Regions from separate parts of the Oxobacter pfennigii genome, predicted to be linked through region 2. Evidence: predicted binding sites of a transcription regulator. Region 2 holds the regulator's gene; the other holds the start of a gene.
What was found. Region 2 encodes CtsR, which represses protease genes until heat stress. Its sites were predicted from a motif close to AAGGTCAANNAAGGTCAAAT; they were not measured.

Region 1 (16,846 bases), on a different contig from region 2:
AGTACGTATTTTTATGGAAAACCTTCTATTCTGTTAATAATTCAAAGATTATATAAAATGCTGCGACAAAACCCGTTGCCCATAAGAGTATATTAATAATGTTTTTTTCCAAAGGTTTAAGCTTCTTTTTTGATTTATTCAATTTTTCATCTAAAATTTCTTCTACTGAGTTCTCACTTCCGGTCCGATCCTTTAACCCTGGCATACGCATTATTTCAACACCTCCAACCGATATATATATAAGACCCATCTGACAGTACTATAAAATACTTTGCTCATTTTAAACTTGTCTGAAGGCAATCAATGTGTTGCCCCATGTGTATTTCGTCAGCAAAAGAATGATGATCTAAAGGTTCGTGATATCCATATTTGCGATTATCAATGAGGATAATCCTTCCTTTTGAAGAATTTACGGTGAATGACCCCTTTCCGGCAGTTGGAGTCGATAATCTTTACCGGTCATCCTATTTTATAACTTGTATTTGTTATTAAAATTATATCATATTTAGCATCGACTTTGACCCTCCAGTTGCTGACCGGTAATACTGGAAAAACCATAAACCCCTCCCAGAAACCTATCCAGCGTCCATAATAAATTTGCTCCTTCACAGCAGCTCCACATATCCTTCCATTCCATTTACTCGAACCCGCTGCCCGTCTTTAATTAAATCAGTCGCATTTTCCACTCCGACAACTCCCGGAAGTCCATATTCTCTTGCAACAACCGCGCCGTGCGTCGTAAAACCGCCCACCTCGGTAACCAACCCCTTTATTGTCGCAAAAAGCGGAGTCCAGCTAGGGTCGGTAAACCGGGTAATTAAAATATCGCCCACTTCCAGTTCCGCTTCTTCCACGGATAAAATAATTCGTGCGCGCCCTTCCACAATGCCGGATGACACCGGAATACCCATTAAGGCATTTGCAGGAAATTTTTCTGTTGAAAAATTCGAAGATGGAACAAAACCGTCGGAGGTAATTACGCGGGGGGGAGTAAGCTTTTCAAAATTAGCATAATCTCCTTTTCGCTTTTCGATTATGCCGTAATCCACCTGACCCGTTTCAACTGCTCTGTACAGCTCGTCAAAATAAAGATAAAAAACATCATCACAGGTATGCAAAATCCCTTTTTCTACCAACCTGTCCGCTTCTTTTAATAATGCCTTTTTGTAAACTTGATAGCGGCGGACAATGTAATATTTGGGATATTCGCGGCATCCGATAAAATTACGAAGCAACCGGATGTCTGTCCGCATCTTTTCTGTATTTCTTTTGCCTTTAGGCAATTGCGCCAAACCATGCAAAATTTCTTCCTCTTTTTCCTTTACTTCAATTTTACCCTTTGCAAATCTGGCTTTATGCTCACCGGGTTTTAGAATTCGAAGGTTGCTTAACAGCATAGGCAGCAGCTGCGTAGGCTTTTCTTCGAAACGGGGTTTGGTAATATCAATTTCACCGGGACAGCGCATCCCGTACCTCATAAGGAAATTCTTAAATGCTTTCTCGGCTTCTTTTCCCCCCGGAAGCGTACGCATTTTTTCAAAAAAGTCTTTATCGTCAGGGATTTCAGACAAATATTTTAATACTTGAGGATACTCCCGGATTACGTCGGCCAAATCACATAACGCGAGCCCCATTTCCGTGGTGACATTGTGTTCCAATGATTTGGAGAGCAAATCTGCCGCATTTTTCTCCCCAAGCCAGACCTCAATATTCTTATTCATCGAATCATTCACCAGAATGGCCGCGATGATCGGCCCTAACATTTTGGGATGATACGCCATTGCCAGCAATGAGCCCCGGTCATCCTTTATAAAATCCAAGGCCGCTTTTCCGGAAAGCTTTAACAACTGCCGATCAATTCTATTAAGCTCAGACTCAAATTTTTCGATTAGCTCATCGATAACCTCCGGATCATTTTTTCGCTTGATTTTGATTGCGGCTAAAATAGAAGCAGGAGTAAAAATCCCCCCTTTAACGTTTCTTTTGCCTTTCGGCAGGGACACCATAAACTCTTTTTGATTCAAAAGTTGTTTGATTGCGCCCTGTATCAGCAAATCCTGCTTTCCTGTCGCCATAACCAATCGGTTTCGCCCTACTGCGGAAGACAAATCATGGGTGATATCGGCGTAAAGCCTGCCCCCGGATCTTGTCAGTGTAATATCCGAGATCATCTGGAAAAATGAAATACCAAGAGGCCGTATTGCATCCGTCATCATCTGAATGTGTCCAATAGACATATATACTCTGGGTTTTCGGGAATCCACAGATTCCGGGATCGGGAACAAGGTTGTTATGGCCCGGCTTTGGACAATATAAAACTCATTCTGGTAAAAGCACCATTCAATATCCTGAGGGCATCCAAAATAGGCTTCTATTTTTCGCCCTATGCGGGCCAACTGCAAAATCCGATCATCGGGCAACACCTGTTTGCTTTGCCTGTTTGAATCAACCTGGTTTTGCTGCGTGCCTCCGTTTTCTGCGGGACGAATCTCCAAATGCTGTATGCCGATCTTTTTCGAGACGATTTTCTCATCTCGTATTTTATAAATATCCGGATTTGTAAGGCCGGATACCATTGCTTCTCCCAGCCCAAGCCCTGCGTCGATAGAAAGAGTCCGCCTGTCGGAAGTCACCGGATCGGCGGTAAATAAAATTCCGGAAATCTCGGAAAAAATCATTTTTTGGACAACGACGGAAAGAGAAACTTTACGATGTTCAAACCCGTTCTGGATTCGATATGTCACCGCGCGGTCTGTAAAAAGGGATGCCCAGCACAGTATTACATGCCGCAAAATTTTTTTCTTTCCCCTAATATTCAGATAAGTATCCTGCTGTCCGGCAAAGGAAGCATTGGGCAGGTCCTCCGCCGTTGCGCTGGAACGTATTGCAAAAGATTCCTGCTCGTCATAATTGGATAGTTCTTTCAAAATCGCAGATTCAATATCTTTGGATAGTTGAATATTTTCAATCTCAGCCCGTATTTTCCCGCTGATTTGTGAAATTCGTTCCCGGTCAATTGATTTCAGCTTTTCCAGGCTTTCCAGCAACGCTTCGATTTCGGTATTATTAGCCAAAGATTCCTGGAAAGCCGTAGTGGTGACGCAAAATCCTTCCGGAACCCGGATTTCAATGATTTTCGATAGCAGCCCTAAGTTTAATCCCTTACCACCAACCTTCATTAAACCCGCTTCATCTATTTGGGAAAATCCGATAACATACGAATGCATTTTCCATCCCTCCATGCAAAGTTTTGAAATATACTACTTTATATTTCATAATATACTTCGCTGATATGATTGTCAATGTGTTTTGAAATTTGATTTAAAATATTTCAAAATAATGCTATAATGATAACGGGTGATGTCATTATGAATGGTTATGAGAAAAGAACTAAATTAAAGAAAGAGTCCATTCTTCAAATTGCTACTAAGCTGTTCGCCGAAAGAGGCATAACAGATGTAAGCATCAGCGAGATTGCTGCAAAAGCAGGTGTTTCGCAGGTGTCGATTTATAATTATTTTGGAGATAAAAGCAACCTGGCGAAAGAAGCGTTTATTTCCTATATCGGACAGGTAGTACAAGAATATGATGAGCTATTGGATAAAGACATTCCTTTTTCTGAGAAGATTGAACAAATAATGTCGAAAAAGCGTAACGCCATTTTAGAATTAAGTCATTCTGGTTTCGGCCGGCAAGCTTTGGAAGATAAGGCATTGCAGCAGATTTATGAAGAAGCGGCGTCAATTCAGGCACAATCAATATATCTAAAATTTATCCAGGTCGGGAAAAAGGCAGGGGCGCTCGATCCATCTATTTCGGATGACGCACTCCTTAAGTTTCTTCTTGCATCCGCCTCCATCATGCGCCAACCCGATTACTATAAAAAAAGCGCAGAGGATAAAAAAGACCTTTTGAAATTGTTTCTGTACGGACTGTTAGGAAAATATCATTGATTTTTTATATCGGATATATCATCCCCTTCACGGTCAATACCATTCGCCATAAATGAGCCGACTGGCTGAGAAGTCAAATCTGAGGGTAATACGGAGAGTATAAGCCTGAGAAAGTTTAAGGAGAGGTTCGGTGACAAAGTCAAGTTGCGTATACGCTTCTCTCTTAATGATCTCAGCTGGACGGGGATTTACTGAATATTCCCCTTTTTATGGCAGACTATGCTGATAAATTAATGAGGCTGGCTTTAAAAAGCAGCAGGTGATTATGCTAAAACATTGGCTATAATTCTTTTAGCCCTAAGAAAAAATTTACTTCATCATCTTCATATAAATCAAAGAGGGCATCCTTATGACGCACCGCCATGAGGCGCCCTTTATCTATAATACCAACCCTGTCCGCCAGAAGCTGGGCCTCGTTAAAATCATGGGTGACAAATATAATGGTGCATTTAAATTCCCCATGTATTTTGATAAGCTCCCTGTACAGGGACTGCTTTGTCACCGTATCAAGGGCTGAGAAGGGCTCATCCAAAAGGAGAATATCGGGGGAAAGAATAAGAGCTCTTGCAAGAGCCGTCCGCTGTCTCTCTCCCCCGCTTACAGTTCCGGGATACTGGCTTAATATATGGCTTATAGACAGCAATCCCGCCAGGCGGGATACTTCCTCAGAAATTACTTTATGGTTCTTTTTTCGCATCTTAAGGCCATAGGCGATATTTTGTCCTATTGTCATATGGGGGAATAAACCGTAATCCTGATATACAAAACCAAGTTTTCTCTCTTCCAGAGGAGTATGGAGAACCGATGTGCCGTTAAGTAAAATATCACCTTCAAAATTTTTATAATACCCGGCTATGGACTCCAAAAGAAGGGTTTTACCCGATCCGGTTTTGCCAAGGAGGGCAAAAATTTCACGTTTTTGGATTTCCAAAGAGATACCTCCCAGATGGAAATCCCCTTTTTTCAGCGCAAAATTACGCAGTTCAATGCTTACGCTGCTCATAAGACCACCTCACTTATACGGCTTTTTATACCGGTATACTTACGCAGTACTGTTGTGATGGTAAGCGATACGGCAGCAATAATTAGGATTATTATTGCTGCTGCCATAGCCATGCCGTTATCGCCGGTGGAGATGTTAAGATAAATGCTGGCCGGCAGCGTTTCGGTCTTCATGCGGGTGACGCCGACCAGCATAAGCGTTGCTCCAAACTCCCCTAAAGCTCTGGACCATACTAATATAACCATCATAAGAACTGAAGATAAGCACAGGGGAAGGGTTATGGTAGTAAACCTTTCTAAGCGGGATGCTCCTAAGCTTCCTGCAATAAATTCCAGGCGGGCATCCACCAAATCAATGGCTGCCCTCATTAAGTGCACGGCAAAGGGAAGATTGACAAAAATCTGAGCCATAATAATACCATTTTTATCAAATACAACCTTTAGGCCCAAGTCCTTTAAAGCCCTTCCGAAATCAGAGGAAAATACAATTAAGAGGCATAAGCCCAATACCAGGTAGGGAAGGGACAGAGGAAGCTCTATTATAATTTGAAGGGTCTTTTTAAAGGGCAGGGATGTTCTTGTCAGGGCATATGCTGCCGGAACGGCAAGGATTACGCAAATAACCGTTGATACACTTGCAGTATAAATGCTGAGTAAAATTGCATGGCGTATCTCATCGGATAAAAGGGCCTTCTTTAAATAAGGCGCTCCTCCTAAGACTATGGTTAAAAGAGCTGATATTATAAAGAAAGCGATGGCTGCCGCAATGATTATTGCCGTGATATCAAACAGGTTTAAAGTACTTTTTCTTTTCATCCAGCTCCTCCTCCATTGTTAACAGTTTAGTTCATAAGTTCATAACCGTATTTGGTCCATATGGCCTTTGCATCCTCTGTGTCAAGGAATTCCAAAAACACGGAAAGTGCTTCGGCATCATCGCTGTATGAAAGCGACGCGGCAGGCACGGTCTTTATATATTTTCCCATATCCGGCGTATTAACTATTTCCACGCCGTCTCCGCCGGCATTTTCCTTCCAGACAATGATGGCATCGCACTGATCCATTTTTAATGCGTTAAATATTTCCGGCGCTGTGGCTGTCCTGGCAATAACGTCAACCTTGTCAAGGATTCCTGAGTCAGTCAGCGCCTTATTTGCAATTTTACCTATGGGCGTTGATTCTGCGTCTCCTAGAACCACACGAACTCCTTCTTTTACCAGGTCATTGAGTCCGGTGATACCAAGAGGATTTCCGCTTTTGACCGCAAGAACGGGTATGTGCTTTACCAGGTCCGTGCTTTGTGTAACCGCATCCTTTACCGGCTGAAGTTCGTCGGCAGAGCCGGCTATAAACAAATCGCCTTCCTTTGATGTATTTATCTGGGTTTGAATTTGTGCGGCATTTCCGTAAGTAACTTCCATAGCACAGCCGCTCTCATCCTGAAACAGCTTGGCTATTTCTTCAAAGGGCTTGGTCATGCCTGCTCCGCAATATATAGACAATGTGTGCCCAGCCAGTCCACTTTTTAGAGCTTCTGTAACTTTAGGAGTTTCGGTAACCGGTGGAGTGGATTGGGAAGGCACCGGTTTTGCACCGCAGCCTATAAGACTTAAAACCAACATTAAAGAAAGCAACAACCTGACCAGTTTTTTCATAAACATCCTCCTAATCGTTATGTTTTATAACGTTTTGTTAATATTTTATTAATTTTAACATGTAAATATCAAAAATTCAAATGTCAAATCGATAATAAAAAATTATACAACATAACAAAATACATTAACAGCGCGGCTTTTTTTATTTACTGTGACTGTTCATACTAGTATAATACAGTATAGAGAGCAAAGATAAACAAGTCTTGATAAAATATCAAATTAAATGTGATAAATATTGTACAAATACGAATTAAGAGGAGTGGTAACCATGGTCTTTATACCGGATGAGTTCCTTGACGGATTAATCTCTGAGGATATGCCCTATTTTGATTTGACAACCCATCTTTTAGGTATATCCGGCAAAGAAGGCACTATACGTTATGTTTGCCGTGAAGAGGCGGTAATCTGCGGCACCGAAGAAGCGGTGCGCATCCTGAATAAGCTGGGAGTAGAAGTGACAAATTCCTTTCCTTCGGGAACTGTTGTTAAACCGGGTGAATTTTTTTTAGAAGGGTATGGAAATGCAGGATCACTGCATGCCGGCTGGAAGATTTGTCAGAGCCTTCTTGATAACTGTTCGGCAATCGCCACAAAAACAAAACGGATGGTGGATATTGTTCATTCTGTAAATCCTAAAATGCCGGTAGTCACCACGCGCAAGAGCTTTCCCGGTATTAAAGCACTGACCCTTAAAGCCGTATTGTGCGGAGGCGCCTTTCCTCACCGTCTGGGATTATCGGAAACCGTGCTTATATTCAAGCAGCATATGAACTTTATAGGCGGAATAGATGGGTTGATTGAGCGCATACCTGCAATAAAAGAGCATTCCTGCGAAAAGAAGGTATTTGTTGAGGCAGAGAGCATGGAGGAAGCCATAGCCTTATGCAAGGCCGGTGTGGACGGAATCCAGTTTGATAAGCTACCGCCGGAAGTCCTCTCAGAGGGCGTGCCTCAATTGCAGGAGATTTCACCATCAGTTACCCTTTTAGCCTCAGGCGGCATAAATGAAACTAATGCCGCACTTTATGCTGTTACGGGAGTAGACGCCCTGGTGACAACCAGCCTTTTTACTGCCAAGCCTATAGATATAGGCGCAAAAATCGAGAGGGCATAAGCATATGCAAGGCTTAAAATGTATGTATATTTCTTTACTATGTTGACATTCTAAATATGAATATTACATAGGAAGGATGAGATATTAATGAGACTCAGTGCAAGAAATCAAATCAAAGGCAAAATCGAATCAATAAAAGAAGGGGCTGTTAACGACATTGTTACTATTGATATAGGCGGGGGCAATAAAATCAGCGCCACAATTTCAATGGAGGCAGTAAAAGAACTGAACTTGGAGGTGGGCAAAGAAGCTTACGCCATTATTAAAGCAACTTCGGTAATGGTTGGAATCGATGATTAAAAGAATTTAAATTTTTCTTTACATATTTTTTTCATCAAAAATGGCTGTCAAGAGCTTTTTAAGGGATTACTTTAGTCCCTTAAAAATGGCCAATACATAAAGCACATATGAAAAGAGGAGCGTAGCCAAACTTTTTATATGCTATAGGCTCTCCCTTTTATATACAGGCTTCTTACTAAATCATCAAGCTGGCGGCAGTTGCCGCCAGCTTTCAATAACAACAGCATAATCAGTTGCCGACAATAATACTGCCACCGGCGTCCCGGGTTATGGAACCCCCAGTTTTAGGATAAGTAATTATCACACTGTAACTGCCATCCTTAAACTCTGTAATGGTAAGCGTTGCACCCTTTCTGACCTTTTCCAGCTTATCCTCATAATCACGGCGGTCCAGCTCCATTGATGACGCTGAATAGTCACCTTTATCCACTAATTCCTGGGTTTCGGCAAGCTTTTGCTCCATCCATGCTTTATATTCTTCATAGGTCATAACCTGGCTTATACCGATACCTTTTTCTCCATCTTCATAAAGCTCATAGGATTTATCATCGCTGCTTGTTTTCTCCAGAGCATCTTTCCTACCGTCCGTTTCCTTGTCATCCCATAAGGTGTCAAGATACTGCCGGGCTTTTTCAAAGTCGCCTTTAGCAGGATCAAGGGGAAGATCAAATACCAGGTTGACTCCGTCAAAATCGGGGTTTGGAGTAACAAGGCCGGTGGCTTCATCATAGTTGTAGGCTTTGGTGCTGTAGAAATTAGTAGAGCTGACAATCAGCTCAAGTCCCCGGTCGGCAAACATCTCCAGACTGTCGCAGTCGATTAAGCGATACATGACGCCGTCTACCACACAGGCCGAGTATCCGCCGTTCATACTGGCAATGTTATAAAGCCAAGGCTTTTGGCCTTTGATAAGCGGCGAGACAAAAAAGGGAACATTGCCAAAGTCCTCGCCACTTGTATCAGGCATGGAGCCTTCCTGTTTTGCAATTGCGACTACTGCGTAGGATTTTGCAGTATCCACCGTACCGTCCAATTCAGTCAAGCCTTTGCCGGACACAATGCCAAGGAAAGTCACATCATAACCGCCCTTGAACTTTGTTTCATTTACCAGCAAGGCATCGTCACTGCGGAATGCTTCGGCTAAAACAGGGGATTCCAACCTGTCTGCCACATCCGAGGGTGAGAGGAAATACCAGGCCGCAAATGCGGTAGTGGTAACAAACACAAGGGCCATAACAACGGCGGCAGCCGCGCTGAAAGAAGGCCTTATAGCAGATTTTCTCAAAATAGGTTCCTCCTTGCTCAACTCATATTTCACTTTTTGCACTAAATCCGTGGGAGGGATTTCCGTGCTGCTCAAAGCATTTTTAAGCAGCAGATCCACATTATAATTTTTATTTTTCATAATGAATCGCAACCAATCCTTTCTCAACAAGTTTCCGGGCCTTGAACAATCTGCTTTTAACTGTACCCGCTGGAAGTTTTAGGGCGGCGGCAATATCTGACACGCTCATTTCAACGGTATAGTATAGGATAATGGGGATTTTGAACTTATCCGGCAAGGACTCAACCAATTCCCGGACAATACGGGCTTCTTCCTGTGCCATAAAACTATCTTCCATATGTACGCCTACTGCGCTATTATCATCCAGACTTTCAATTGGGGCCAACCTTTTACGGCGGGCATACTTACGCTTCCAGCTTTTCCAGATATATAACGTGGTAGAAAAGAGGAAACCCTTCGGATTGTCCGAGGCGCTTAGTTTTGGCAGTTGTTCAAAGGCTTTTAAGAATGTTTCCTGGAATAAATCGTCTGCATCTTCCCTGGAATAAGTAAGGCTCCGGCAAAACTTGTAAATCGAACCGCCGTACTCATCCACCAGATCCGCAAACATATAACGCTGGGGGGGTTGTCTAAATTTTATTGCGGACCATATTTTCAATATTGACCTCCTCTCTAAATCCCGTATACCTGTAAATAGTCGCCACATTTCAAATGGTTCATTTTTAAATAAATTTTTTAACCGTTGCTTGTTTATCATTATTTTATTGGTTTTCCATTGCAGATTACATATAATGCGGTACACAACCTGTATCTCTTTTATAAATACATTATATTGCAATCATTCTTTTTGCGCTGCTTCAAATAGGCAGCCGGCGGACAGGGTTCATAAGAATCAACTATCAAAAACAAGATTGACAAATCCGTGCTACAAGCGTAACACATATAATGTATTACGTTTGTAACACGGAGGTAGTAAAATGAGTTTGGCAGAAAAGATATCCAATGCGGAGCTTGAAATTATGAGAATCCTATGGCGCGAGAAAAAGCCCATATCGTTTACAAACATCCGCGTTGAATTGCAAAATACAAAAGGTTGGGAAAAATCCACAATCAATATCCTGATACGCCGCCTTGCAGATAAGGGGGCTATTACTGCGCAAAAACAAGATGTACTGTATTATACTCCAAATATTTCCGAGGCGGAATATATTCAGGCTGAAGAGCAGAACATGATTGACAAACTATATGACGGAAACGCAAAAAACTTTGTCGCCGCGCTTTGCCACCGCGGTAAATTATCCGAAGCTGACATTGACGAGCTCAAAGCATATTTTCAAATGGGAGAAAATGAGAAATGAACGCATGCCCCGGCTCTACCGCAATACTCTTGCACCCACACCCATGCTCATCGGGATGTTACGTCCTGTTATCCTGCTGCCGGACAGGGAATATTCTGAAATACAGCTTCAAAATATTCTTCTTCACGAGCTCACTCATTTACGGCGGCACGACCTGATTGTAAAGTGGCTATCGGTACTGGAGGGCGAGTTGCATTGGTTTAACCCCGTTGTTTACCTTGTGCGCCGTGAAATAGACCGGGCTTGTGAACTGGCTTGTGACGGAGCGGTAATAAAGTGCCTTGATACCGTTGGCAGGCAGAATTACGGCGATACTCTGATTGCAATGGTAGCCGAAGCCAAAACACCGAAGACAGTTTTATCCACAACTATGTGTGAGGAAAAAAAGGCTCTTAAGGAGCGGCTCGGCGCAATTATGAAAAGTAAGAACTTCACGCGAAAGGTGCTAATATTTTCTTCTGTATTCTTTGCAGCAACCCTCTTCACTACTGTACTTTTGGGCGCTTCCGGAATGCAAAAAAGTTCCCCAAACGATGGCAATTCGAGTATCGAATCCATTGCCTGGGAGGTTATAAATAATGAAATTCTTAATTATGAACAGACTTCCGAAGTTGAAATAATTGATAGCAAAATTTCGTTTTTAGAACTGGTAAATGAATTCGATAATCTTGCCGATAGAACCATATATGTATATCTACTGGAATACCGCCTGTTGCCGAAGGATTTAAGCAAGGTAATATTAGCCGGAGGTATGCGTATAGATGAAAAAGGCTGGCTTACAGAATGGAGCAGTATGGGGCAGCCATTAATTGTCGTATTCGAACAAGAAGGTAACGCGGAATTAATTGGCCTACTTCGGACGGCAGAGATATCAGAAAAAAACGGAGGTTTAGAGGCGGCGGTAAAAGCTTTACTGGAAGAGAACGGATTTAATCTCTCCTTTGGCGAAAGCCCTGATACGCCTAGGCCTTTATTATTTTGATTATTTGGAGTTTGTCGCATGGGCTTTTGCTGTAAAGAGGTTTCGACTCAAGAACATAGGACAATCACAACAGAAATTAACGGGCGGTAATTACGCCCATTTTTTCTTCGGCGCCTTTCAGGGATTTTCCCTTAAGGTGTTTTTTATCCATATCTTTGACCGCCGTTTTATCACATTAACCTAAAAGTATATCCTGGTTTTTTATTCAAATATAGTTGCTTATAACATGACTTTCTGTTGTCATGTTACCGTAGTATAATTAACCATGAGGTGATTGTATGCAGATAAACAGGCTTTTTGAAATTGTGTATTTGTTACTGGATAAGAAAAGCACAACAGCCAAAGAGCTGGCAGAACGCTTTGAGGTTTCTGTCAGAACAGTATTGCGTGATATTGAAATACTGTCGGCGGCGGGCATTCCCATATACACCGTGCAGGGTAAAGGCGGGGGTATCTCTATTTTGGATAACTACGTCTTGAACAAAACTACCATTTCAGAGGAAGAACAAAATCAAATACTATTTGCCTTGCAAAGCCTGACATCCACCGAGCATATTGATGTCAGCAATATCCTTTCAAAATTGCGGACTCTTTTTGATAAAACAGATACAAACTGGATTGAGGTTGATTTTTCACGCTGGGGGAATGCAAAGCGGGATAAGGAACGCTTTGAGATACTCAAGCTGTCAATTATAAAAAAGCAGGCTATTGAATTTACCTATTCAAGCACCTACGGAGAAACAACAAGCAGAATGGTATATCCTCTAAAACTTATTTTTAAATCAAAGGCATGGTATTTGCAAGGCTACTGCCTTTTAAAACAGGATTACAGGACCTTTAAGATTAACAGAATATCAGCTGTTAAAGTAATGCCGGAAACATTTGCGGACAAGGAACTTTCACCGCCTGCCATAGAAACACCGGACGCCTCATCAGAGGCGCTTATCCATATCATAATGAAATTTTCTTCTTACATGGCCCATAGGGTCTATGATGAATTTGATACAAAAAATGTTATAAAAAATGAAGACGGAACATTTCTTGTATCAGTTGACTTACCGGAGGATTATTGGCTGTATGGATTTTTGCTGTCCTTTGGAAGGGCTGTTCAGGTTTTGGATCCCCAAAGCGTAAAGGATAATTTGCTGGGGGAAATCGAGAAGATAAAAGATTTTTATTAGAGCACATAACATGAAGTACTGTTGTCATGTTATGTGCGGTATGATAAATATGCAGTCAAAGACACTAAAAATGCTGGTTCAGCCATGAAATAAAGTTATCGCCAAAGCCCTTCCAACGGGCAGTACAGATGGAATGTACGGAACAAGCACAAATGGGAGTAAAGTTAAGAAGGAGGTTAACCTATGTCAAGACCTGCAACAAAGCCGGATTTAATTAAAACGGCAAAGGAACAGTTTGAAAAGCTGGAACAGCTCATTGACACTATGACGGACCATGAGCAGAATGCCTCCTTCAATTTCGGTAACGGCTTCAATAAAAAAGAGTCACACTGGGATCGGGATAAAAATCTGCGGGACGTATTGGTCCATCTTTACGAATGGCACCAGTTGCTGCTAAATTGGGTGAAAGCCAATCAGGGCGGGAAACCAAAGCCCTTTCTGCCGGAGCCCTATAACTGGAAGACATATTCCCAAATGAACGTGGGGTTTTGGAATAAACATCAGGCTACGCCATATGCCCAGTCGCAAAAAATGGTCAAAGAAAGCCATACCGCAGTAATGGCTATGATTGAATCATTTTCAAATGAAGAATTATTTACAAAAAACCATTTTTCGTGGACAGGAACGAGTACACTTGGCAGCTATTGCGTTTCAGCCACTTCCAGCCACTATGACTGGGCGATGAAAAAGGTTAAGAAGCACATCAAAACCTGCCGGTAATGGCTTGAAAATATGTTGTGAAGCTTCAGCCCAACTTAGAGGCGTTGACAAAGCCTATATTCCCAAAAGCAGATGAATGTTGGTAAATGTTTATGCAAAGCAAAAGGGCTGTTTCATAAGTCAAACTTATAAAAAGCAGTCTCCACAAAACATATTAAAATAATGAAATTAAGCACCTCGCTCCACATAGTGAACTGCTCCCTTTATGAGAGACGGTGAAATATAAAAACACTGTTAATCATGAAGGGAGCAGTTCATAGATTAGGAAACGGGGTGCTTTTGTTCTGGCTTTAACCCACTGAAGTGACTAATGCCACAGCCCCTTTTTAACAGATTAATATTATATGGATAACGTGTTCCAACTTTAGAATAAGGTTATTGCACATTATCGGACAATTGCGGACTTGACATCATTACGATAATACCAAACCATTGTTATTTCTTTTCCTTTACTGGCATCCACAATTCCATGTAGTTCCCGTCAGGAGAACTGTCGTAGTACACTTCGGGAGAATAAACATCCATAGTCAATCCGTGTTTTTCAAGCCAAAGACCGCTATATTTTACAGCCTTATTAATAGCTACGGTTACAAGTTGTTCAAAGTTTTCTGCCTCAAATCCGCAGACAATATATTCTCTTGCCGGAAGTTCCCAATTAACAAAGCGGGCATCTTCTGCTCCTTGTGCCACTTCCGCACCAGCAAAGTAAGTAAAATACCCTTCAGGTACATCTCCAAGATAAGCAACTCCCAGTTCACGGCTATCCTTTGCCCGAGGAATGGTATGTTTTTCTTTGTGGAATTTTTTCCAGACCTCACCAGGCATATCCACACCTGTAGCTTCACCAAGCGGCATTTGCCCCTCAATTGGAATAATTCCTGTTACACCCATAAAAGGAATTGGCTCAGAGATTGTTTTACGGTTAAACTCCAGCACAAGGCCATCGCTAATAAGCGGAACACCTTCGTCAATCATTGTGTAGTTTAACAATAAGTCAGGCTTATCAAACTGATTAAGCATCACCGGATGCTCGCGGTATTCTTCCGGCGTCATTTTGTAGGCTTCTTTGAATGCCCTTGTAAATGTCTCATGGCTTCCAAATCCGCAGTCCAGCGCAATATCCAAAATGCGGCGTTGTTTATCGGCAAGCAACTCGCAGGCGCGGGCTAATCGGCGCAGCTTTATATATTCTCGAAATGGTCTTTTAACAAGACGTGAGAACAAGCGCTGATAATAAAAAACAGATAATGATGATTCTTTCGCAATCTGCTCAATATCAATCTCCTCACTCATATTTGCTTCAATGTAATCCAATGTTTTTTGTATAGATTCCCATGCGTGCATGATATGCACCTCCTTTTATAGATAGCATATCACCCAATACAATTTGTGCGCTTGACCTGCTCTGCTCTTATTTTACACTTTTTCTCTTTGGCACCCGTTATAGCCATAATTATTGCAACTATTATATCAGGATTAAAGAATTTTCGGAAGTCAGCCAAAGCTTCCTTCGAACACATTTTCAATATTGCCCTCCTCTGGTATCCAACCTGTACCTTTTTTATAAATACAATTATATTGCAGCCATTCTTTTTGCGCTGCTTCAAATCGGTAGCTGGCGGACAGGGTGCATAAGGAAGCAACTATAGAGGAACAACATAAAAGACGGTCAACATACGAGATATATACGACTTTGATGCCTGGTCAATTCTTTCTCAATCTTGCCTTTTATTATTGACCACTTCGGTCGGTTGTGCTATACTGCAGATACCGACCAATATGGTCAATCTGTAAAAAGGACGTGGTAAAAATGCACGAAAACTTCATCAGCCTAAAGGAAGAAAAGCGGGATGTTATCATCAATGCAGCTCTGATGGAGTTTGCTACAAAGGGCTACGATCTAGCCTCTACCAATGAGATGGTAAAGGCGGCGAGCATCTCAAAGGGGGCGCTGTTCCACTACTTCGCCAGCAAAAAGGACTTGTTCCTGTTCCTCTGCGACTATGTGTTCGGGGTGGTCAGCCGGGAATTCTACGAGCAAATCGGCCACTGCGGCGGCGACCTTCTTACCCGTTACCGCCGGGCTGCCATGCTAAAAGGAACGGTTTACCAGCGCTACCCCCCTATCTTCGAGTTTATCAAGCGGCTGACCACAGAAAAGTCAGCCGAGATCGCCGCCGAACTGAAAGAGCGGCTTGAGAAGATGATGAGCTATGGATATGAGTGCCTGCTGGGCAACTTGGATATCTCTTTGTTCCGGCAGGATGTGCCGTCGGACAAAATCCGGGACTTGATTATCTGGGCGCTAGAAAACTACGGCCACCGTTCGTTGGAATTGATTGGAGATCAAAAAGTTGAGGACATCAACGTGGAGGCCCTCAACGCCGACTTTGACAAATACCTGGATGTGCTGCGCAAATGCTTTTACAAACAGTAAGGAGGGAAAAGATATGTCTGCTATCAAAATTCATGGTTTAATCAAGCGGTTCGGTAAAACTGCCGCCTTAAACGGCCTTGAGCTTTCCGTACCCCAGGGCAGTATTTACGGTTTTATCGGCCCCAACGGAGCAGGTAAATCCACTGCCATCCGCATTTTGCTTGGCTTGCTGAAAAAGAACGGCGGGCAGGTGAAGCTTTTAGGCGGCGACCCCTGGCAGGATGCGATGGAGCTGCACAAGCGCCTGGCCTATGTGCCCAGCGACGTACAGCTCTGGGATAACATGACCGGCGGCGAGGTCATCGATTTTCTTGGCCGGCTGCGGGGGAGCTATTCCAAGGAGCGCCGGGAGCAATTCATCGACCGCTTTGATCTCGACCCCACTAAAAAATGCAAAGCCTATTCCAAAGGCAACCGCCAGAAAGTGGCGCTGATCTCGGCTTTTGTGTCCGATGTGGAGCTGCTTGTCCTCGACGAGCCCACAACCGGTCTCGATCCCCTGATGGAGGGCGTATTCCAGCAGTGCATCAAAGAGGCGCGGGACGCTGGAAAGACAGTCTTTCTCTCCAGCCACATTCTTTCGGAGGTGGAAGCCGTCTGCGACCAGATCGGCGTCATCCGTGGGGGGAAAGTTATCGAAGAGGGCAGCATGGAGGAACTGAAAGCACTCATCCATAAACAGGAACCACCCACATTGGAAGCGCTGTTCTTAAACTACTACAAGAAGGATGCTAAAAAGGAGGGCTTAAGGTGAAGAGATATTTTCACGGCACACTTTCTCTAATGAGGCTGTACCTGCGGCAAAACCGCATCTTCACCCTTGTATGGCTGCTGCTACCTGGGGCGTGGGTGGCGATTA
Region 2 (16,846 bases):
ATGGCAATAATGCAGCTTGAGGAAAAAGGATTATTAAGTGTTGAGGACAAATTATCTAAATACATCGCGGATTACCCTAACGGAAACAAAATTACAATCCACATGCTTTTAACCCATACATCAGGGATTCCGGATTATATTAATGATGATGATTCTTTCAACTCTATCTCAAAGCTGCCCCATTCCATTACCCAGATAATAGACAGATTCAAAAACAAGCCTCTTGAATTTACTCCAGGTAAAAAATATGATTACAGCAACTCAGGTTATGTATTATTAAGCTACATAATAGAAAAGGTATCAGGAAAATCCTATGAACAGTATTTACAGGATAATATATTTACTCCTCTTGGTATGGTAAATACCGGGTATGACTATTTAACACCTATTATTAAAGACAGGGCGTCAGGATATTCAATATCAAAGGGGAGTCTAGTGAATGCTGAGTTTTTTGATAGGTCAAATCTTCAGGGAGCCGACGGATTGTATTCAAATACCGAAGATTTATACCTGTGGGATAGGGCATTGTATACAGAAAAACTTGCAAAAAAAGAAACGCTGGATAAAATATTTAAAGTATACCCTCCCGCCACCGCCTATGGCTATGGCTGGACAATAAGCGACGGTGAAATTAAGCATTTTGGAAAAATGGACGGATTCTACACATTTATAAGCAGGGATATAACAAACGATATTACAATAATTGTGCTTTCCAACATTCAGCAAGTACCCCTTGGTGCAATAGCTCGGGATTTAAACTATATAGCCCATGAAAAGGATTACAAGCTACCAGAAAACCTCGCTGTTATTAAAACAATCTATCAATAAGACTAAATAAACCTTATTTGCATAATTATAGCATTTAATTTATAATCTTTATCATAATGTAGAAAAATACCATTACCTCTGTGTTAAAGCATAAAAGAAAAGCAAATGATAAAGAATAGAAAAAATAATATTATTTTCATAATAACTGTAAAAAGACTTTGGAAGGAGAAAAATAAATGCATTTTGATGTTGGAAATATATATAACGGATTTAAACTATTAAGCGAAAAAAAGGTCAAGGAAGTAAATTCCATATCCCGCCTGTTTTATCATGAAAAAAGTGGAGCAAGACTGTTGAGTTTGGAAAATGATGATGATAACAAGGTGTTCTCCATTTCCTTCAGGACACCTCCTAAGGACAGTACGGGGCTGCCTCATATTTTAGAGCATTCTGTACTTTGCGGTTCAAGAAAATTTCCTACAAAAGAGCCTTTTGTCGAACTTGTCAAAGGTTCTTTAAACACTTTTTTAAATGCACTGACATTTTCCGATAAGACCATGTATCCTGTAGCAAGCAAAAATGACAAGGACTTTTATAATTTAATGGACGTTTATTTGGATGCTGTGTTTTATCCTAACATATATAAGTATCCTGAGATATTAATGCAGGAGGGCTGGCATTATGATATAGACAATAAGGAGGGAGAAATCACTTACAAAGGCGTTGTATACAACGAAATGAAGGGCGCTTTCTCATCTCCTGAATCAATATTATTCAGAAAGATTCAGGAATCTTTGTTTCCGGATACGCCTTACGGCGTGGAATCCGGCGGTGATCCGGAAGTTATCCCTGAGCTTACTCAGGAGGAATTTTTAAAATTTCATCAAAAATATTATCATCCTTCAAACAGCTATATATTTCTTTACGGTAACGGTGATATATTAAAGCAGCTTGCATTTATCAATGACAATTATCTGAAAGGTTTTGATGCCATAAAGGTGGATTCCGGCATACCGCTGCAGCAGCCCTTTAAAGAGATAAAAGAAATGGAAGTCATGTATCCTGTTTTGCCTGAAGATGATGAAAAGGATAAAGCTTATTTAAGCATGAATTTTGCTGTCGGAAAATCCATGGAAAACGAAACCATATTGGCATTGCAAGTTTTAGAACATCTGCTGTTAGAAACACCTGCTGCCCCGCTAAAAAAGGCATTGATTGAGGCTGAGATTGGCAAGGATGTATTGGGACAGTACGATAATAGCATACTTCAGCCCGTTATAAGCATAGTAGTTAAAAACTCAAATGAGGATAAAAAAGAGAAGTTTAAGAGTGTCATTTATGATACCCTGAAGAATTTGGCCGAAAATGGGATAGACAAAAAGCTCATCGAAGCTTCCATCAATATTATAGAATTTGATTTAAGGGAATCCGAGGGTCATGGAATGCCAAAAGGGCTTTTATACAGTATAAAAGCAATGAACAGCTGGCTGTATGACAAAGATCCGGAAATAAGCCTTGAATATGAACTGGCATTGGAAAAGATAAAGACGGCTCTCATTTCCGATTATTTTGAAAAGCTAATTGAAAAGTATCTGATAAACAATACTCATTGCTCTCTTTTGGTGTTAAAACCTCAAAAAAGCCTTGAAGAAAGAAAAGCAGAGGAAATTAAAAGCAAGCTTTCATCCTTTAAGAAAAGCCTTACGGATGAACAAATTGAAGAGCTCATAGAGCAGACCGATAAGCTTAGAGAAAGGCAGTCAAAACCTGATTCACCTGAGGTTTTGGCGACAATACCTCTTTTAAATATAGAGGATATAAGCAAGGAAGCGTTAAAACTTGAACTTGACGAGGATAATTACAACCAGGTTAAAATTTTTCGTCATAGTACTTTTACAAACAAGATTGCCTATGTAAATCTGTATTTTGACAGCAGTTTTATAGAGCAGGATGACTTACAGTATATAGGCTTGTTGTCGGATATTTTATGCAAGATATCGACAGAGAAATATGATTACTCAGATCTATCCAATGAAATCAATATACACACCGGAGGAATCCACTCCTTCGTTGAAGCATATTCTGTAAACGGAGACAGTGAGAAATATTATCCTAAATTTATATTTAAATCAAAAGCTTTAGTGGGTAAAATGCCAGAGCTCTTCAATCTCCTTAATGAAATAATTTCGGCTTCAAGGTATGATGAAACAAAGAGATTAAAGGAGATTATCCAGGAAACAAGGTCTCAGCTTGAAATGAGGATATTTGAACGAGGGCATCTGGTTGCGGCAAGAAGGCTGTCATCCTATTACTCGCCTTCCGGTTATTATCTTGAGCTTATATCCGGATTATCCTATTATAAATTCATTGTAGGCATTGAGAAGAATTATGATTCAAAGGCTCAAGAGATAATTGCAAATCTTAAAAAAGTAGCGGGAGTTGTCTTTAGCAGAAAGAATCTGATATTTGGTGTTACCTGTGATGAAAAGGATTATGATGCTGTAAAGTCAGAGGTTGTAAAATTAATTGACGCTTTGAAGGATAATGATCAGGATGTAAAGAAATATAAGTTTGATTTAAAAGCCCGTAATGAAGGTTTGATGACACCGGGTAAGGTACAATATGTAGCCAAAGGATATAATTATATCAAGACCGGCTATGCATATTCAGGGAAAATGCAGGTTTTAAGGACCATAGCAGGGTATGATTATCTGTGGAACCACATACGTGTCAGAGGCGGTGCATATGGTGCCTTCAACAGGTTTGAGAGAAACGGGAATGTGTATTTTGCATCCTATCGCGATCCTAATCTTGCAGAAACTTTAAAGGTTTATGATAACACTGCCGAATACCTAAAAAACTTTAATGTTGATGAAAGAGAAATGACAAAATACATCATAGGAACAATAAGCAAGCTGGATACTCCCCTTACTCCCTCAGTCGCCGGTGAAGTGGCAATTGAATATCATTTGAGGAATGTATTGCAGGAAGATATCCAAAGGGAAAGAGATGAAGTATTAAACACCACATTAGAAGATATAAGAGCATTTGCCGATATGGTTTTAGAGGTTATGAAACAGAATTATTTCTGTGTCCTGGGAAGCGAAGAAAAAATAAAACAGAATAAAGATATATTCTCCGAAGTAACAAGCGTATTTGAATAGCCGGAAGAGAAGGAGCTGTTGCATTTGAAACAATGTAAATGAGCATTGTGAGAGTTCTCTCTGCAAGTTCTTGGTGACTCTGCCGCAGAAAATACTTAGAATTTTAGATTGTTTGAACGAAGTGAAGTTTAAAAATTCTTGTATTTTCAAGGCAGGGAGCCTTAGAACTTGCAGAACTCGCACATAGCGAATGCTGTATTTCAAATGCAACAGCCCCTTTTTCATATATTGCAGACTTTAAGAAATTTTTTGTATCTTATCAAAGGGGAATAACCTGAATTCAACACTTCCTTTTATGGATTCTATAGTAATTGGACCTAATCTTGGGTCTCTGCTGTCCTCACTGCTGCCTCTGTTATCTCCCAAGACAAAAACCTTTCCTTCCGGAACCTCTATCGTCATGTCAGGTGATGTATATGTGCCGGGAGAAAGATACTCCTCATTTAACAAAACATCATTTACATACACTTTTCCGGATTTTATTGTGACAGTATCTCCTGGAATTCCTATGATTCTTTTTACATAGTAATAATCGGGCTCTATTGAAGGAGTAAAAATTACTACGTCGTTATGTTTAGGTTGCCCCATCTTAAATCCGGCTATATTGACAAATACCCTGTCCTTATGATGTAGGGTAGGCTCCATGGATATACCGTCTATGGCCATAATGTCAAATATGAAAAATTTCAGCAAAAATACCACAGTAAGGGCTACGGCCAGGGCTTTAATCCATTCATAAATTTCTTTCTTTAAATTATCCTGCATTGTAAAACTTCCTTTCAGCCAATTATAACTATATTTTACACCAGTTTATATTATTATCAAAATAATATTAAATTTTCAAAAATATCTAGATATATTTTGTATTCATATTGTCGGCTAAACATATAAAATGATATAATTAATACCAGTTTATTGAATAAATTTCCATACATTTCATATAATAGTAAATGGTTGAGACAATCCAAATATTTTGATGTATGGACATTAAATTCATGTTAAATATCTGTTAAATTATAAGAGGAAAAACAAAAATAAAATAGAATATATGAATGAGTGTCTTGTTGTAGTAAATATTTTATAAAATATAATTATACACAAGGGGGAAAATCTGATGAAAGATTATCAAACTCAGCAGTTAAGAAACATATGCCTCATAGGGCATGGGAGTACTGGAAAGACTTCTTTAGCCGAAGTAATTCTTTATAATTGTAAAGAAACAGATAGAATCGGTCGTGTAGAAGATGGTACAACAACAATGGATTACGATGCTGAAGAGAAAAAGAGACAGATTTCTATCAGTGCAGCTATGGCTCCATGTGAATGGAAAAACTCCAAGATAAACATAGTAGATACCCCAGGATACTTTGATTTTGTTGGCGAAGTAATGGAAGGCTTGAGGGCTGTTGATGCAGCATTAATCACACTTTGTGCCGTTTCGGGAGTTCAGGTTGGAACGGAAAAAATGTGGGATTATTGCAAAGAATCAAAGCTTCCCAGAGCTTTTTTTGTCAATAAACTGGATAGAGAGAACTCCAGCTTCGACAAAGTTTTGACACAAATGAGAGATAAATTTGGTACATCTGTTGTTCCTCTTCAAATACCTATAGGTAAAGAAGCAAGTTTTAAAGGAATTGTAGATGTCATAAAGATGAAAGCAAAAATATTCGAAGGAAAAAACGTAAAAGAAGATGATGTGCCGGCAGATTTAACAGATACAGTAAATGAATACAGAGCTTCTATTACAGAGGCTGTTGCGGAAAATGACGAAGTTCTTTTAGATAAATATTTAAGCGAAGGGGAACTTTCCGATGAAGAGCTTATTACCGGGCTAAGGACAGGCATTGCAAAGGGTGATATTGCTCCCGTATTTTGTGGTTCTTCCCTTTCAAATATCGGAATATCCACCCTTTTAGATGCAATAGTTGACTATATGCCTTCACCTTTGGATGTTGAGTCAGAGACAGGCACAAATCCTAAGAATGAAAAGCAGGAACAAAGGCCGGTTAAATCGGATGCACCTTTCTCGGCCTTTGTATTCAAGACAATTGCTGACCCTTATGTAGGTAAGCTTTCCTTGTTCCGGGTAGTATCAGGAACCATAGCATCCGACTCTACGGTTTATAATGCAAATCAGGATAAATCAGAAAAGGTAGGAACTTTGTATATATTAAAAGGAAAAACCCAGACAGCCGTATCAAAGCTATCGGCAGGAGATGTGGGCGCAGTTGCCAAACTTGCCGTAACCACTACGGGGGATACCTTATGCGATGCTCAAAATCCCATTAAATACAAAGCTATAGATTTCCCGCAGCCTTGTATATCAATGTCGGTAAAACCAAAATCAAAAGGTGATGAAGATAAGATATCATCCGGATTAACCAAGCTTTTGGAGGAAGACCCTACATTCAAAGTCTCAAGGGATGTTGAAAATGCAGAGACCATAATATCAGGAACAGGGGAGCTGCATCTTGAAGTTATAGCCAGAAAGCTTCAGAATAAGTTCGGCGCTGAAGTAGCTCTCGATCTTCCTAAGATTCCATACAGAGAGACCATAAGAAAAATTTCCGATGTTCAAGGCAAGCATAAGAAGCAATCCGGAGGTCATGGACAGTACGGAGATGTGCATATTAAATTCGAACCTAATAGTGATGGAACAGACTTTATGTTCGTAGACCAGATAGTGGGCGGTGTTGTGCCAAGACAATATATACCTGCTGTTGAAAAGGGTCTTAAGGAATGCATATCAAAGGGAGTCTTAGCAGGTTATCCTGTTGTCGGGTTAAAAGCCACATTGCATTTTGGTTCATACCATCCTGTTGATTCATCGGAAATGGCCTTTAAGGTAGCTGCATCATTAGCTTATAAAAAAGGGATGAAGGATGCCGAACCAATTCTTCTCGAGCCTATAATGCATGTGGAGGTTACAGTTCCGGATGAATACATGGGCGATATAATTGGAGACCTCAATAAAAAGAGAGGTAGAGTCCTAGGCATGGAGCCAAATAACGGGCAGCAGGTTATAATAGCCGAAGTACCTCAGGCTGAGATATTTAAATATGCAACGGATTTAAGGTCAATGACTCAGGCCAGAGGTTCATTTACAATGAAATTTGAAAGATATGAAGAAGTTCCGGCCAATATCAGTGCAAAGATAGTTGAAGAAGCTGCTAAAACAGCAGTTGCTGAAGAAGAATAGTTATAAAAGAGCGTTTTAAAACGCTCTTTTAAGTTTTCGGATATTTTACGCATAGTAATCACTAAAAGTCAAAAACTAAAGTATCAGGAAAAATAAGGAGGATTAGGATGTCCGATTACCGGCTGGAATTTGGTACCCCTTCAGGTCCTAATGATACGGATAGGCTACATAGCCTTCTGTCAGTGGTAACCCACGAGGACGATTTGGCAATTACCATGAATAATGACAAAGAACAGATAGAACACATAGTGGATGTATTAAAGGACAACGAATTTGAAATTAAAACAAAAAGCAATAATACAGAAGATAAGTTTCACATACATGCCCGAAGAAAGGCATAAAAACCACATTTATTTGTAAAGCCGGAGATTTAATTCCGGCTTTATATTTTGTTAATAGTTTATTATTTGTATAAAACCAATCCCATATGGTATAATAAATTAGTATTATTACCAGGTAATAATTTTGGAAGGTGATAAAATGGATTTCAAAGAAATAAAAGATATAATTGAGCTGGTAGGAAAGATGGGATTTGCAGGTTTTGAACTTGAAAAAGGTGATGTTAAGCTTAAGATAAGCTGTAATAATAACGTTAACACCGGAGTAGATATAAATAATTTAAATAATGTATATCCAACATACGCAGATATTTCGCAGTCACAGACTGAAAATACTATGATGGAGGATATAGATGTCATCAAATCTCCAATGCTGGGTACCTTTTATATTACTCCTTCTCCCGATTCAGAACCATATGTAGCGCCGGGAATGCGGGTAACAATCGGAGATACCATATGCATCATTGAAGCAATGAAGGTTATGAATGAAATAACGTCTGAATACGATGGTGAAATAGTTGAGATACTTGTGAACAACGGTGAACTGGTAGAGTATGGTCAACCACTCATGGTAATAAGGAAATAGAGGGGTGTGGCTGATGTTTAAAAAAATATTGGTAGCCAACAGAGGTGAAATCGCAGTCAGGGTTATAAGAACCTGCAGGGAAATGGGCATTAAAACCGTTGCCATTTATTCTGAGGCCGACAAGGAATCAATGCACAGATATCTTGCAGATGAGTCTGTGTGTATTGGACCGGCTCAGCCTTTGAAAAGCTATCTAAATATACCTGCAATTATAGAGGCTGCTAAAGCTACAGCCTGTGATGCTCTTCATCCTGGTTTTGGCTTTTTATCAGAAAATGCTGAATTTGCTCGGCTTTGCGATGAAAAAGGAATTAAATTTATCGGTCCGACGGGTGAACATATTGAAAAGATGGGAAACAAGTCTTACGCAAGAAAAATAATGATAGAAAACCGGGTGCCTGTGGTACCAGGCAGTGATGGTATTGTTAATGATGCAAAAAAAGGCTTAAAAGTTGCAAGAGAAATAGGTTATCCTGTTATAATAAAAGCTTCTTCAGGCGGAGGCGGAAAAGGCATGAGGATTGCCAACGATGATGATGAGTTTGATAAATACTTCATCATGTGCCAGGCCGAAGCAAAGTCATCCTTTAATGATGCTTCAGTTTATGTAGAGAAATATGTATTAAGTCCAAAGCATATAGAATTTCAGATACTTGCAGACAGTTACGGAAATATCGTGTATCTTGGGGAGAGAGATTGCTCCATACAAAGAAAGCATCAGAAGATGATAGAAGAAGCACCTTCAGTAACATTAAATGAGAATTTGCGCAAGTATATGGGAGAAGCCGCAATTTCTGCCGCCAGGGCAGTAGGCTATGTAAATGCGGGGACAATTGAGTTTCTTGTGGACAAAGATAATAATTTTTATTTTATGGAGATGAATACCAGAATACAGGTGGAGCATCCCGTTACTGAATACGTAACGGGAATAGATATCGTAAAAGAGCAAATAAGGGTAGCTTCAGGCCAAAAATTATCACTGTGCCAGAAGGATATAAAGCTTCAGGGTCATTCCATAGAATGCAGAATTAATGCCGAAGATGTAAAGGCAGATTTTCGGCCCTGCCCCGGAACAATTATTTCATATCATGCTCCAGGCGGTTTTGGAGTGAGAGTAGACAGTTCTGCCTATGAGGGCTATACTATACCCCCTTTTTATGATTCCATGATTGCAAAATTAATTGTATGGGGTACAGACAGAAATGATGCTATAAACCGTATGAAAAGGGCCCTTGGAGAATTCATAATAGACGGGGTGGATACAAATATAGAATTTCAACTGCAGATTTTAAACAGCAAGGATTTTGTGGAAGGCAAGTTTGATACGTCATTTATATCAAATTTTAATGCCTAAGTCAGAGAGCGAGTGAGGGATTATGTTAAAGGACCTGTTTAGAAAAAGGCAATATGCAACAATTTCGCTTACTAAAGATGAAGTATATGGTGTGACTGCCAATTCAAATAATAAATCAGCTGAGGCTAATAAAGCCATTCCCCATAGTGAGAAAAAAACTCAGATTATAGTAGATGAAAATTCAATACAGTGCAAAAACTGTGAAAGCATTGTTTCAAAAGAAACAATGAAAAATAGCGCAAGTGTATGCCCTGTTTGCGGGCATCACGGAAGGATTGGCGCAAAAGTCAGGCTGGAATTAATTGCTGATTGTGATTCCTTTGAGGAATTGTATAAAAATATAGAGACATTAAATCCTCTTGAATATGCAGAATATGAAGAGAAAATAAAAAAATCCCGTGAGCAAAGCGGCCTTAATGAAGCAGTTTTAACGGGAAAATGCACTATCGATGGAATGAAAGCGCTTATTGGAATAATGGACAGCAATTTCATCATGGGAAGCATGGGCTCTGTTGTAGGTGAGAAGCTCACCAGGCTCATAGAAAAAGCAATGGATGATAAACTTCCGGTTATAGTGTTTTGTGCGTCCGGAGGCGCCAGAATGCAGGAGGGGATATTGTCCCTTATGCAGATGGCAAAGGTATCGGCTGCATTGAAAAAACTTTCGGATGGGGGTTTGCTTTTCATACCTGTGCTGACGGATCCAACTACCGGAGGTGTCACGGCCAGTTTTGCTATGCTGGGCGATATAATAATTGCCGAGCCGGGGGCTTTGATTGGATTTGCCGGCAAAAGGGTAATAGAACAGACTATAAGGCAAAAGCTGCCTGAAGGTTTTCAGACTTCAGAGTTTTTACAGGAACATGGATTTATAGATTTGATAGTTTCAAGGCATGATTTAAAGGACACCTTATCAAAGCTGTTGAAGCTTCACAACTAGGTTGGTGATATTATGGATAAAGCAACTAGTCATGAAAAATCGGTAAATGAGCTTGAAAGAAAGATAGCCGAGCTTAAGGAATTTGCAAAGGATACAGGTATTGATTTGTCATTGGAAATAATAAAGCTTGAAGAAAAGCTCACTGATAGTAAAAAAGATATATATGCCAATATGACCAGGTGGCAGAAGGTAGAGATTGCAAGACATGCAAACCGTCCTACATTTTTGGATTATGTGCCTTTAATAATGGAGGATTTCATTGAATTACACGGTGACAGAAGGTATGGAGATGATAAGGCTGTAGTTTGCGGAATTGCCGACTTTGATGGAATACCTGTCACTGTTATAGGCCAGCAGAAAGGAAGAAATACAAAAGAGAATATTGAAAGAAATTTCGGTATGCCAAATCCCGAAGGATACAGAAAGGCATTGAGGCAGATGAAACAGGCAGAAAAGTTTAACCGCCCTTGTTTAAACTTTATAGATACCTCCGGTGCATATCCGGGTATAGGAGCTGAAGAGAGGGGGCAGGGAGAAGCCATTGCCATGAATCTCTTCGAAATGTCCGCCCTGTCAATACCTACAATATCTATTGTTATAGGGGAAGGCGGCAGCGGCGGAGCTCTTGCTTTGGGGGTGGCAAACAAAGTTATGATGCTTGAAAATGCCATTTACTCTGTAATTTCTCCCGAAGGCTTTGCATCCATTGTTTATAAGGATTCATCGAGAAACATTGATGCGGCAGACGTACTAAAGCTTACTTCCAAGGACCTTCATAGCCTTGGAGTTATTGACAGGATAATTGAGGAACCATTGGGTGGTGCCCATAATGATATTGAAAAGACAGCTTTAAATATAAAAGTTGCAATAGAAGAAGAGCTTCAAAAATTGCTAAAACTGTCAAAGGCAGAGCTTATGGAGGACAGGTATAATAAATTCAGAAACATGGGAGTATACAAAGAATAGTAAATTGGAAAGCTGCTTTAAAAATAGCAGCTTTTCTTTTTCTACAAAGTGCAAAAAGTATTGTAACTTAATTTTAAGTTACGATACTTTTTTGTAGGAAGTTTTATGCAAAATAGCTAGAATGACTTTAAAAATAGATATTTTATCCGATATATAAATAAATATGTTTTTTACAAATGTTCTGTGGTTTGGAGGATGAGTACGGTGGAGAAGAGAAATAACAAATCTGTAGCTCTAATGTTTAGACGTAATTTTTTAACCATGATATTATTGATTATCCTTATGTCCATACCAACTTTTATGCTTTTAGCCATTGGTACAAAAAACTATTATGGTGATCCGGAAAATAAATTGTTTTTATATATTGCTACTGCAGTTTTAATACTGACTCTTATTGTTTTTGCGTATCTTTTGATAAGTATACATGATAAATTACCAAAGTCCATGGAAGAAGACAGCAAAATAGCACAATCAGGAGCAGCGGTTATTATGCCGTCTATGGTACAAAAAAGCAGAGAAACAAATGCTACAGTAGCGGAAAATGAAGATGTATTCAATAAATTCAATGGCCTGATACTTTTAATAGAGAATATGAACAAAAACGTATCATTCAAAGAAGTATTGGATTATATCTATAAATCTTTTTGGGAATTCATACCTTATACGTATATAGGCATTGCTCTGATTGGTGAAGACGGAAAAACAGTTAGGGCATCCTATGGTGTTACCAGCAAATATCATATGAATCTCCCCAAGAGACTTTTGGGTTATAAAACAGATATAGAAAACACAAGTCTCGGGAGAATATTGGATAGCGGTAAAGAAAGGATTATAAATGACCTTGAGGAATACCTGGCAGATAAACCAAAGAAGGATTATAATGCTGTCCTTATAGAAGAAGGAATCAGGGCTTCAATAACATTTCCTCTTAAAAATAACGGCAGGAATGTCGGTATAATATTTTTTTCAAGCAATAAAAAGAATATATACAAAAAAGAGCATGTTGAGTTTTTGAGGACAATAGCCAACAGCATTACCTTGTGCCTGGAAAAGAGCATATTTTTTGATGATATGATAATCGGCTCAATTCAAGCTCTTGCAAGGCTAGCAGAACAAAGGGATTCGGAAACAGGCGAGCATATTTTCCGTATGAAAACTTATTCCAGGGTCATCGCAGAGCTGTTGTATGAGGAAGAAAAATACAGAAATGTGATAAATGTTGATTATATAAATAGTATTGAAAGATTAAGCCCCCTCCATGATATAGGGAAGGTAGGCATAAGAGATGATATCCTCTTAAAACCCGGAAAGCTTACAAGAGATGAGTTTGAAATCATGAAATTTCATACGGTATACGGCGGCTGGGTTTTAAAAGATGCCGAAGATACGGTGAAAAAGTGGGGAAGGAGTATATTTAAAATTGGCATCGAAATAGCCGAGTGCCATCATGAAAAGTGGGATGGTACCGGCTATCCTAACGGCCTTATGGCAAACGAAATACCATTAAGTGCAAGAATAGTTGCCGCTGCCGATGTGTTTGACGCATTGACAAGCAAAAGAATCTATAAGGAGGCCTATCCCTTTGAAGAATCATTAAATATTATAATCGAGGGATCCGGCAAGCATTTTGATCCTAATATATCAGAGATATTTAAAAAACATAGTTCCAGCATTAGAGAAGTTTATGATGAATTTAAAAATTCACAAATTCTTTAATATAAAATCATGAGAAATCAATAGAATGACAGCAAAAGTATAAGAGATATTGGTATAAGCTGATTTATTCGGCAAAAATAAACTGTAGATTCGGATATATTGGTAATATGAGCATTGAATTCTTATGCAGATGGAATATAATTATAATAAAAGTCAAAGAAAGTCAAAGTCAGGAGAGATGATTAATGGCAAGACTATCTGATATAATTGAAGAATTTATAAAGCAGCTTTTGAACAATTCTCAGGATGACATATTGGAAATCCAAAGAAACGAGCTTGCCAATAAGTTCAGCTGCGCTCCGTCCCAGATAAATTATGTACTTATGACCAGATTTACTGTTGACAGAGGCTATTATATCGAAAGCCGCAGAGGCGGCGGAGGTTCAATCAGAATAACAAGGGTAAGTCTGGATAATAACGCATATTTCAAGGACTTAATCAGTGACAGAATAGGGCAGTCCATATCCCAGAGCTCGGCAGAATCTTATATAGATGCGTTTTTAGAACAAAATCTCATAACTCCAAGGGAAGCTGCATTGATGAAAGCAGCAGTAAACGATAAGGCTATAAATATTCAATCCCCTGATAAGGATTCAATCAGAGCAAGTCTTTTAAAATCCATGCTCATAGTGCTATTATATTAAGCTCTAACATTAATAAGGAGGTAATTGTATGCTTTGCCAGATATGCAACAAGAGACCGGCAAATGTGCATATGACCAAGATCGTAAATGGAGAAAAAACCGAGCTCCATATATGCGAACAATGTGCGAGAGAAAAAGAAAACAACCCAATGAACGATGCCCCTTTTTCTTTCTCCAATATAATTTCCAGTCTTATGGATTTTTCAGGGTCAGGTGCCATGCCTTATACACCAAAGGAAAATATAAAATGCCCTCAATGCGGGCTTGATTACGCAGAATTTAAAAAGACAGGAAGATTTGGCTGCAGCAATTGCTATGAATCCTTTGGAAACAGGCTGGAACCACTGCTTAAAAGAATACACGGAAACACCCAGCATACGGGGAAAGTACCAAAAAGAACAGGCGGCATTATAAAAATAAAAAGGGACATTGAAAAATTACGATATGAACTTAAAAGAGCCATAGATAATGAGGAATATGAAAAAGCAGCAGAATTAAGGGATAAAATTAAGAACCTGGAAAGTCAGGATATGAAATAGGAGGGATATGATGGGTAACTGGATAGAATCCAAAGGACCGGACAGCAATATTGTTCTTTCGAGCAGAATAAGGCTTGCAAGAAATATTAGCGGATATCATTTTCCCCATGTAATGAATGATGAAGAATCAAAAAAGATTATCAAAAAGCTGAGTACATTCATGCTTAAGGAAAATAGAATGCCTGCGGGAAACTTTCAATTGATCGAGATGGCAGATATATCACATATTGAGCGGATGTCCTTGGTCGAAAAGCATGTAATAAGCCCCAGGCTGGCGGAAAATTATAAAAATTCAGCCGTCATTGTAAATGATGATTCAACAGTGAGCATAATGATTAATGAGGAAGACCATATAAGGCTTCAGACCATTAATCCCGGCCTGCAATTATGGGAAGCTTACAAGCTTGCTGATAATATAGATGATACGATAGAAGAAAGACTGGATTATGCATTTGATCAGCGTGCAGGTTACTTAACAGTTTGTCCTACGAACATAGGAACAGGCATAAGAGCATCGGTTATGATACACCTGCCGGCACTGTCAATGACAAAGAATTTGAACGAAATACTAAATGCAATAACACAGGTAGGCCTTACAATAAGAGGAATATATGGGGAGGGTTCTAATACCCAGGGCAACCTATACCAGATTTCAAATCAGATAACCTTAGGACTGTCGGAGGAAGAGATAATATCAAATCTGGCGGCAGTTACAGGGCAAATAATCAATATGGAGCGAATTGAAAGGGCAAAGCTTTTACAATCCGGAAGGGCAAGGATGGAGGACAGCATATGGAGAGCCCTTGGAATACTCCAGAATGCCAGGGTGCTGTCAAATAATGAATCTTTAGGATTAATGTCTAATGTCAGACTGGGAATAGAGCTCGGAATAATAAAGGATATAGACATTACAACTTTAAATAAGCTGATGATAAATACTCAGCCGGCAACATTGATTAAACTTGAGGGCAAAGACCTCGATACCGAATCTAGAGATGTAAAAAGAGCAAAATATGTAAGAGAAAATTTAAAATGAGGTGATTAAATGTTATATGGAAGATTTACCGAACGCGCACAAAAGGTACTGCTTTTAGCGCAGGAAGAAGCCCAATATTTTGACCATAGCTATGTAGGTACTGAACATGTACTCTTAGGAATAATAAAAGAAGGCGAAGGCAACGCATCCAACATATTAAAAAGGATGGGCGCAACCCTTGAGAAAGTAAGGGAACAGGTAGAGGCACTGGAGGGAAAAGGCGTACCCTCAATGTATCAAAGCGAAATAGCATTAACTCCAAGAACTAAGAGGCTTCTGGAACTTTCCATAATAGAAGCCAGAAATTTAGGACACAATTACGTTGGCCCTGAACACATGCTCTTAGGTCTTATAAAAGAAGGAGAAGGAGTGGCAGTCACTGCTCTTCAAGCTCTTGGCGTGGACTTTAACAAAATACGGGAAGAAATAATAAAGAGCTTAAGCGAGACCATACCCGGAAAGAAAAACGAAGCGGTTCATAAAGATACCAGCACACCCACTCTTAATGAGCATGGCAGGGATTTGACGGAAATGGCAAGGGAAGGCAAGCTCGATCCGGTTATAGGCAGAGAAAATGAGACAGAAAGATTGGTTGAAATACTGTCAAGAAGAACCAAGAACAATCCGGTTTTAATAGGCGAGCCCGGAGTCGGAAAGACAGCAGTGGTTGAGGGATTAGCCCAGAGGATTGTTGACGGCAGAATTCCTGAAATACTTAAAGATAAAAGAGTAGTTACCCTTGATTTATCATCAATGGTGGCAGGCTCCAAATACAGAGGCGAATTTGAAGAAAGACTTAAAAAGGTCATGGTTGAAATTAAAAAATCTGGCAATGTAATACTCTTCATAGACGAAATGCACACAATTATAGGCGCTGGTGCTGCCGAAGGGGCAATTGATGCATCCAACATTTTAAAACCTGCATTGGCAAGGGGAGAAATACAGTGCATCGGTGCAACAACCATCGATGAATACAGAAAGCATGTAGAAAAGGATTCGGCACTGGAGAGAAGGTTCCAGCCTGTAATGGTTGGTGAACCCGATAAAGCAGCTGCTGTTGAAATATTAAAAGGATTAAGAGATAAATATGAAGCACACCACAGAGTAAAAATAACCGATGAAGCCATAGCTGCAGCAGTCAGTTTATCCGACAGGTATATCACAGACAGGTATCTTCCCGATAAGGCCATTGACCTTATTGATGAAGCTGCATCAAGGGTAAGGCTTCAGGTCTTTACAGCACCTCCCGACCTCAAAGAAGTTGAAGGCAGGATACTTGAACTGGAAAAGGAAAAGGAAGAAGCCATAAGAAGCCAGGACTATGAAAAGGCAGCAAGGTTAAGAGATGAAGAAAAGGAATTGAAGGAAAAGCTGGATAGCTTAAAGGGCAACTGGAGACAGCAGAGCGAGAACACCATGCCTATAGTGGGTGAAGAAGAAATAGCAGGAGTAGTTGCAAAATGGACCAATATCCCTGTAAATAAACTTACGGAAAAAGAATCAGAGCGGCTTTTAAAGCTTGAAGAAATACTCCATAACAGGGTTATAGGGCAGGAGGAGGCAGTAAGAGCCGTCGCAAGAGCTGTGAGAAGGGCGA

Region 1: the regulator CtsR is predicted to act here: its motif matches at 12,946-12,965, upstream of OXPF_RS18270 (ClbS/DfsB family four-helix bundle protein).

The regions. Positions count from the first base shown of each region.
Region 1 is NZ_LKET01000051.1:204,911-221,756, forward strand. It holds gene OXPF_RS18200 (Fic family protein) at 1-15, opposite strand, end outside; gene OXPF_RS18205 (hypothetical protein) at 26-205, opposite strand; gene ppsA (phosphoenolpyruvate synthase) at 606-3,227, opposite strand; gene OXPF_RS18215 (TetR/AcrR family transcriptional regulator) at 3,369-3,953, shown strand; partial or broken gene OXPF_RS23220 (ATPase) at 4,023-4,216, shown strand; gene OXPF_RS18220 (ATP-binding cassette domain-containing protein) at 4,234-4,956, opposite strand; gene OXPF_RS18225 (ABC transporter permease) at 4,953-5,771, opposite strand; gene modA (molybdate ABC transporter substrate-binding protein) at 5,798-6,610, opposite strand; gene modD (ModD protein) at 6,879-7,724, shown strand; gene OXPF_RS18240 (TOBE domain-containing protein) at 7,812-8,024, shown strand; gene OXPF_RS18245 (DUF4179 domain-containing protein) at 8,254-9,309, opposite strand; gene OXPF_RS18250 (RNA polymerase sigma factor) at 9,419-9,967, opposite strand; gene OXPF_RS18255 (BlaI/MecI/CopY family transcriptional regulator) at 10,287-10,667, shown strand; gene OXPF_RS18260 (M56 family metallopeptidase) at 10,657-11,649, shown strand; gene OXPF_RS18265 (helix-turn-helix transcriptional regulator) at 11,928-12,830, shown strand; gene OXPF_RS18270 (ClbS/DfsB family four-helix bundle protein) at 13,014-13,550, shown strand; gene OXPF_RS18275 (AraC family transcriptional regulator) at 13,986-14,894, opposite strand; gene OXPF_RS22650 (hypothetical protein) at 14,924-15,076, opposite strand; gene OXPF_RS18280 (TetR/AcrR family transcriptional regulator) at 15,361-15,987, shown strand; gene OXPF_RS18285 (ABC transporter ATP-binding protein) at 16,001-16,741, shown strand; gene OXPF_RS18290 (ABC transporter permease) at 16,738-16,846, shown strand, end outside.
Region 2 is NZ_LKET01000062.1:55,754-72,599, reverse strand. It holds gene OXPF_RS19115 (serine hydrolase domain-containing protein) at 1-828, shown strand, start outside; gene OXPF_RS19110 (insulinase family protein) at 1,005-3,932, shown strand; gene lepB (signal peptidase I) at 4,170-4,697, opposite strand; gene fusA (elongation factor G) at 5,047-7,131, shown strand; gene OXPF_RS19095 (hypothetical protein) at 7,239-7,472, shown strand; gene accB (acetyl-CoA carboxylase biotin carboxyl carrier protein) at 7,612-8,055, shown strand; gene OXPF_RS19085 (acetyl-CoA carboxylase biotin carboxylase subunit) at 8,069-9,409, shown strand; gene accD (acetyl-CoA carboxylase, carboxyltransferase subunit beta) at 9,432-10,349, shown strand; gene OXPF_RS19075 (acetyl-CoA carboxylase carboxyltransferase subunit alpha) at 10,362-11,315, shown strand; gene OXPF_RS19070 (HD-GYP domain-containing protein) at 11,520-13,031, shown strand; gene OXPF_RS19065 (CtsR family transcriptional regulator) at 13,217-13,675, shown strand; gene mcsA (protein-arginine kinase activator protein McsA) at 13,704-14,213, shown strand; gene OXPF_RS19055 (protein arginine kinase) at 14,224-15,249, shown strand; gene OXPF_RS19050 (ATP-dependent Clp protease ATP-binding subunit) at 15,259-16,846, shown strand, end outside.